2 regions of the Methylobacterium sp. HMF5984 genome follow, and region 2 is predicted to be linked to the other one. Evidence: riboswitches for the same ligand, from Rfam matches in the RefSeq annotation. Region 2 holds a riboswitch; the other holds the start of a gene.
The links. A riboswitch is a leader RNA that binds a small molecule or an ion and turns the genes downstream of it on or off. The one in region 2 is predicted to bind thiamine pyrophosphate.

Region 1: linked by a shared signal. The riboswitch ahead of thiC (phosphomethylpyrimidine synthase ThiC) and the one ahead of thiO (glycine oxidase ThiO) in region 2 are both predicted to bind thiamine pyrophosphate.

The regions. Positions count from the first base shown of each region.
Region 1 is NZ_JBJFLN010000001.1:4,237,954-4,241,348, reverse strand. It holds gene thiC (phosphomethylpyrimidine synthase ThiC) at 1-1,065, opposite strand, end outside; TPP riboswitch at 1,141-1,249, opposite strand; gene ACFZ8E_RS20620 (alpha/beta hydrolase) at 1,368-2,201, shown strand; gene ACFZ8E_RS20615 (HNH endonuclease) at 2,269-2,637, shown strand; gene ACFZ8E_RS20610 (acyltransferase family protein) at 2,763-3,395, shown strand, end outside.
Region 2 is NZ_JBJFLN010000001.1:1,652,494-1,655,888, reverse strand. It holds gene ACFZ8E_RS07880 (thiazole synthase) at 1-554, opposite strand, end outside; gene thiS (sulfur carrier protein ThiS) at 558-770, opposite strand; gene thiO (glycine oxidase ThiO) at 767-1,993, opposite strand; TPP riboswitch at 2,069-2,197, opposite strand; gene ACFZ8E_RS07865 (TIGR02281 family clan AA aspartic protease) at 2,408-2,911, shown strand; gene ACFZ8E_RS07860 (adenylate/guanylate cyclase domain-containing protein) at 2,920-3,395, opposite strand, start outside.

The DNA of each region.
Region 1 (3,395 bases), 2.6 Mb from region 2:
GAGGAACGATTCGCGGTGCCCGGCCAGGCACCAGCGCGCCATGATCGAGCCGCCGCGCGACACGATGCCGGTGACGCGCCGCGCGGTGAGCGGCACGTGGGCGAGGCGGACGCCGGCATGGATCGTGAAGTAGTCGATGCCCTGCTCGGCCTGCTCGATGAGCGTGTCCTTGAACACCTCCCAGTCGAGCTTGAGCGGATCGCCGCCGACCTTCTCGAGCGCCTGGTAGATCGGCACCGTGCCGATCGGAACCGGCGAGTTGCGGATGATCCACGAGCGGATGTTGTGGATGTTGCGGCCGGTCGACAGGTCCATCACCGTGTCGGCGCCCCAGCGGATCGACCAGACCAGCTTCTCCACCTCTTCCGCCGCCGACGAGGTGACGGCCGAGTTGCCGATGTTGGCGTTGATCTTCACCAGGAAGTTCCGGCCGATCGCCATCGGCTCCAGCTCGGTGTGGTTGATGTTGGCCGGGATGATCGCCCGGCCGCGGGCGACCTCGTCGCGCACGAACTCGGGCGTGATGAACGGCGGCACCGAGGCGCCGAAGCTCTCGCCATCGGCGAGCGCCGCGTGCGCCCGGTCGAGCATCTGCTCGCGGCACAGGTTCTCGCGGTGGGCGACGAAGATCATCTCCTCGGTGACGATCCCGGCGCGGGCGAACTCGTACTGCGTCACCATCTGGCCCGGGCCGGCCTTGCGGATCGTCCGCTCGGCGGGGCAGGGGGCCACCAGCTTGTCGGCCGGCACGAAGCCGTTGTCCTCGGGCTTCACGATGCGCGGCTGCACGGCGGCGTAGTCGCGCTTGGCGATCCACGGGTCGCGCAGGGTCGGCAGGCCCTTGGCGAGGTCGATGCGGGCGTCGGTCTCGGTGTAGGGGCCGGACGGGTCATAGACCCGCACCGCCGGCTCGTTCGGGTCGGTCAGCACGATCTCGCGGAACGGCACCCGGATGTCCTCCCGGCCGGCCACGCTCGCGTAGACCTTGCGCGAGCCGGTCACCGGACCCGTGGTCACGGTCTCGGGACTTCCCTTGACGTCTTTGGACAGGACGGGCGCGTTCATCGAGTGGGTCTCCCGGCTTTGGGGCGACCCGGCACGCGTCGATGGAGATGCGATGAAGCGGCAGACGCCGGGATCGGCGCCGCAGGTTCCCGTCCCTCCGCCGGTACGAGCCGGATCAGGTTCAAGGGTCAGGACGTCGCGTCCACTCTCAGCCCCCGGTTGCGGGGCCCCCCTCGGAATGGTTCGAATCTCCGCGTGCCGCCGGACTTTGTCAATGCGTGCGGCAGACCATGCCGGGACGGACGGCTGCCGGCGTCGCCGCGGAACGGTTAGGGTCCGCCCGCGAGACCCGGCGGAGACCCATGCGCATCCTGCTCGTCCTGGCGGCGGCCGCCATCGTCTTCGGCGGCCCCATCGCCGCGCTGGCCGTCTTCCAGCGCAACCTCATCTACCCGGGCGCCTTCATCGCCGGCCCGCGCGCACGCCTGCCGGTGCCGCCGGGCACCGAAGCGATCTCGCTCGTCACCGCCGACGACGAGCGCCTGCATGCCCTGTGGCGGGCGCCGCGCCCCGGCTGCGGCGTCGTGGTCAGCTTCCACGGCAACGGCTCGCGCCCCGAGACCGCGGCCGTGCGCTTCGCCGCCGCGCCCTGGTCCGGCGCCGGATGGGGCGTGCTGGCGATCGCCTATCGCGGCTTTCCCGGATCGACCGGCACGCCGACGGAGGAGGGGCTGATCGCCGACGGGCTCGCGGCCGTCGCCGAGGCCGCGCGGCGGGCGCCCGGCGCGCCCATCATGCTGCACGGTCATTCCCTCGGCGCCGCGGTCGCGGTCGCCGTGGCGGAGCGGGTGCCGCATCTCGGGCTCTACCTCGAGGCGCCGTTCGATTCGCTGCCCGGCATCGTGCGCCTCGCCTTCCCCTACGCGCCGACATTCCTCCTGCGCGATACCTGGCGCTCCGATGCGCGCATCGCGCGGGCCGGCGGGCCGGTGCTGATCGTCCACGGCACGGCGGACGGCGTCGTGCCGGTGAAGCTCGGGCGCCGCCTCGCCATCGCGGCGGGCGCGAGCGCCCGCTTCGAGGCGGTCGCCGGCGACCACGTCTCGGTGCTCGGAACCCGCGATCGCCTGGCCGAAACCCTGTTCGGCGACCGCGTCCGGCCGGGCTGCCCGGCGCTCGCCGCAGCGACGCCTTGACGCCGCGCCGCGGTTTTCCCGCAATCCCATATCGCCGGTCGGACCCGATGCGAACGGAGGCGAGGCGGTGGGGCGACGCGAGCGGCGCTGGCGCGAGGACGATCCCGAGACGCAGGCGCGCAGCCCCGAGCCGGTGATCTGCCCGCTCTGCGAGCGCCCGATCCCGCCCCGCGCCCGCTCGAGCCTGCATCACCTCGTGCCGAAGCTGAAGGGCGGCACCCACGGCACCACCGTGCGGCTGCACCAGGTCTGCCACTCGGCGATCCATGCCCGGCACAGCGAAGCCGAGCTCGCCCGGCGCCTCGCCGACGTCAGCGCGCTCCGCGCCGAGCCGGAGATCGCGCGCTTCATCGCCTGGGTGCGGACAAAGCCCGACGACTTCCACGCTGCCACGCGGATGACGCGGGACCGTCGCTCGGCCAAGCGCAAGAGCTGACGCCGGGCCCCGGAGCGGATTCACCCCGCGTTCGCCATGCCGCGCGATGGCGCTGCGGGGCTCAGGCGGCCTTTACGCATCCCGCCCAAGGGTTGCGCCGACGGGGCGACCGGGCGGAGGCGGTGATGGCGGGGGCGGCGGGCACGGCGGGGCCGGGGGATGCGATGCGTCTCGCCTGGGTCGACGTCGCCAAGGGCATCTGCATCCTCCTCGTGGTGATGATGCATTCCACCCTCGGCACCGGCGAGGCGATGGACGGCGAGGGTTTCCTCCACACGGTGGTGAGCTTCGCGAAGCCGTTCCGGATCCCGGACTTCTTCCTGCTGTCGGGCCTGTTCGTCGGCCGGGTGATCGACCGCGACTGGCGCTTGTTCGCCGACCGGCGTGTCGTCCACTTCGCCTACTTCTACGGCCTCTGGGTCGTCGTCCAGTCGCTCGCGAAGTATCCGGCGATCGTCGGCGAGGCCGGGCCCGGCGCCTTCGCGGCCCATCTCGTCCACACGCTGATCGAGCCGTACGCGACGCTGTGGTTCATCTACCTGCTCGCGGTGTTCTCGGTGGTGACCAAGCTGCTGCGCCGCGTGCCGGCGGCGGTGCTCCTGGCCGGCGCCGCCCTGCTGCAGGTCGTGCCGATCGCGACCCCTTCCTATCTCGCGGAGGAATTCTGCGCCCGCTACGTCTACTTCGTGGCCGGATACCTGTTCGCCGGGCGCATCTTCGCCTTGGCCGACCGGGTCGCGCGCCACCCGGGGGCGGCC
Region 2 (3,395 bases):
CGGCGGCAGATCAACTCGAGGTTGGCCGGATTGGCGATGCCCATGCCGGAGCCGATCAGCGAGCCCATCGGCATCACCGCGGCGCAGCCGATGTCGGCGAGCCGCTGGCAGACGATCGGGTCGTCGTTGCAGTAGGGCAGCACGACGAAGCCGTCGTCGACGAGGTGGCGGCAGGCCTCGATCAGCTCGGCGACGTCCGGGTACAGGGTCTCGCGGTCGCCGATCACCTCGACCTTGATCCAGTTGGTGTCGAGCGCCTCGCGGGCCAGCTCGGCGGTCATGATCGCGTCGCGGGCGGTCTCGCAGCCGGCGGTGTTCGGCAGGAAGCGGCGCCCTTTCAGGATCTTCACGGTGTCCGAGCCGTGGCCCTGCAGCGAGACCCGGCGGATCGAGGCGGTGGCGACCTCGGCCCCGGAGGCCGCGACCGCATCGCGCATGATCACCTGCGTCGGGTAGCCCGCGGTGCCGATGAACAGCCGCGAGCCCAGCGTGACGCCGGCGATCACGAAGGGGTCGTCGGCCTCCGGTCGGAGGGGTGTGAGCGTGTCGACCATCCTCTAGCCTCCCTGCATGGCGCGTACGATCTCGATGCGGTCGCCCTCGGAGATCGGTGTGGTGTCCCAGTCGCGGCGGCGGACGACGCGGCCGTTGAGCGCGATGGCGACGCCCTGCGGATCGGTGCTGCCGGTCTCCTCCGCCGCCTGCGCGAACAGGGCGGCGACGTCGGCGGCCTCGATCTCGCGAGCCTGTCCGTTCACCGTCAGCTTCATGCCGACGCCCTCAGCTCGGCGCCCGGCGCGAACCGCGCCAGCGAGAAGTCCTGCGCGACCGACGGCATCGCGCCCGTCGTGACGAGGGCGGCGATCGCGTCGGCGGTCACCGGGGCGAGCAGGTAGCCGTTGCGATGGTGGCCGGTGGCGACCACCAGGCCGGGGGCGATCTCACCGAGGATCGGCGCGTCGTCGTCCGAGGTCGGGCGGAACCCGCTCCAGACGGCCTCGACCTCCATCTCCTCGATGCCGGGCAGCACCCGGCGCGCGCCTTCGAGCAGGGCATAGAGCCCGCCGGCGGTGACGCCGGGGCGGAAGCCGCAATCCTCGACCGTCGCGCCGACGACGATGTGGCCGTCGCTCTTCGGCGCCATGTGGACCTGCTCGGTCCAGACCATGTGGGAGAGCGTGCCGGTGCGGGCCGTGGTCTTCAGCGCCAGCGACTGTCCCTTCAGCGGGCGCACGGGCAGGGCGAGGCTTTGCGGCAGCAGGCCGCCCTCGCCGCTCCAGGCGCCGGCGGCGAGCACCACGGTCTCGGCCACGACCACGCCGTCGGCGGTGCGCAGGCCCGCGACGCGGCCGCCCGTGCGTTCGAGGGCGACGACCGGGCTGTTCTCGACGAGCGCCACGCCGGCGGCACGGCACGCCTCGACGAGCGCCGCCATCACCCGGCTCGGGTCGACCTGATGATCGAGCGGGCAGAGCACGCCCGCGGTGACCGAGGGGCGGAGGGCCGGCTCGCGGCGACGCACGTCGGCACCCGCGATCCACTCGGCGGCGACGCCCGAGCGGCGCTGCAGGTCGAAGCGGAAGCGCAGGCGCTCGACCTCGTCGCGCCCGATGGCCAGCACCAGCGTCCCGTCCTCGCGGTAGTCGATGTCGAGGCCGGACGCCGCTTCGAGCTCGGCGCGAAACCCCGGCCAGCGCCGGAGCGAATCAAGCGCCAGCGGCAGCAGCGGGTCGGAGCCGGGCTCGTGCTCGGCCGCCGGCGCCAGCATGCCCGTGGCGGCGAGGCTCGCGCCGGAGCCGATGGTCTCCCGCTCGACCACGACGACGGACCGCCCGGCCTGCGCCAGCCGCCAGGCGATCGACAGCCCGATCAGGCCGCCGCCGACGATCGCGACGTCGGCACGCGCCGGCAGCGGGACGGTTGGCCGGGCGCCGCCGCTCGTCCGGCGCGTCCCGATCGGTGATGCTGCGTGACGACCCGAATGACGACCCAAGTGATCCTCCGCGTGCTGTCGCAGAGACCGGGCCTGACGCTTCGTCTGAGAAGCTGGGGCACCCCGTCGTCGAAGACGGCGCCCACGGTCCAATCCCTACGCCGGTGTGAACCGGATCAGGTTCGAAGGATTTCCGCGCCGCGGGCCCTCACGAGCCTGCCAGCGGTTTCTCAGCCCCTTGCCGGGGATCTCCCTGGAACACCGCAGATGTGGTCCCGCCGGCCGCCTCGGTCAACCCCGCGGGCCGATCCCCTCCTGCGGATGCGCGCGATTCGTCGTCGCGCCGAGACGGACCGGAAACCCTGTCGGCAGATGGCCGCGCGGTTCCGTCCGGCGGCGGGCATGCCGCCACGCATCGTTCACCGGCGTCATGCTCGTCTAAGCGTCCTCGATCGGCGGGGGCGAAGGTAGGCGATGCGGACGATCCTGATGCTCTGCCTCGCGGCCGGCCTCGTCGCGGGGGTGCTCGGAGGCATCGGCAACCGCCTGACCAGCCGCAAGGCCGCGGCCCCACCGGTGCCGACGGTGCAACTGGTTGCGTCCGCGCCGACGGCGATCGCGCTCGGCGCCGACCGCAACGGCCACTTCCTCGCCGACGCGCTGGTCGACGGGCGATCGCTGCGCATGATGGTCGACACCGGGGCCACGACGTGCAGCTTCGCGGAAGAGGATGCCGCCCGCCTCGGCATCGTCGTCGGGCCGCGGGACTTCACGCGCCCGGTGATGACCGCCAACGGGACGATCCGCGTCGCGCCGGTGCGGATCGGCACGATCCGGATCGGGCCCGTCACCGTGCGCGACGTCGAGGCCGTGATTGTCCCGAGCGGACGCCTCGGCACGAACCTCCTCGGCATGTCGTTCCTGAAGCGCGTGCGCGACTTCAGCATCGCCGGCGGGACGATGACGCTGCGGGGCTGAGGCCCGCCTCAGCCCTGGCCGCGGTGCGGCTTCGGGCGCGGGCGATAGACCATCATCGGCTCGGCGAACCCGTCGAGCACGTGCTCGCCGAGCGGCACCGGATCGCCCCACAGGAAGTCGACGAAGGGCTTCGACATCAGCAGCGGCTCGCCGAGCGTCTTGTTGAGCCGGGCGATGCGGCTCGCCATGTTCACGTCGCGGCCGATGACCGTGAAGTCGAGGCGCGTGCCCGAGCCGACGTTGCCGTAGGCCGCCTCGCCGTGATGGAGCGCGATGCCGGCCATCATCGGCACTGTGAATTGGTGGAGGGTGTTGGCCTCCTCCAGCGCCGCGAGCGCACTTTGTGCCGCCGTCAGCGCCCCCTTGGCGGCGCCGCCGAGGTCGTCACCCGGCTCGCGGAAGATGGCAAGCAGGCCGTCGCCGAGATACTTCAGCACCTCGCCGCCCTCCCGCTCGATCGGCGGCACGAGACAGTCGAAGAAGA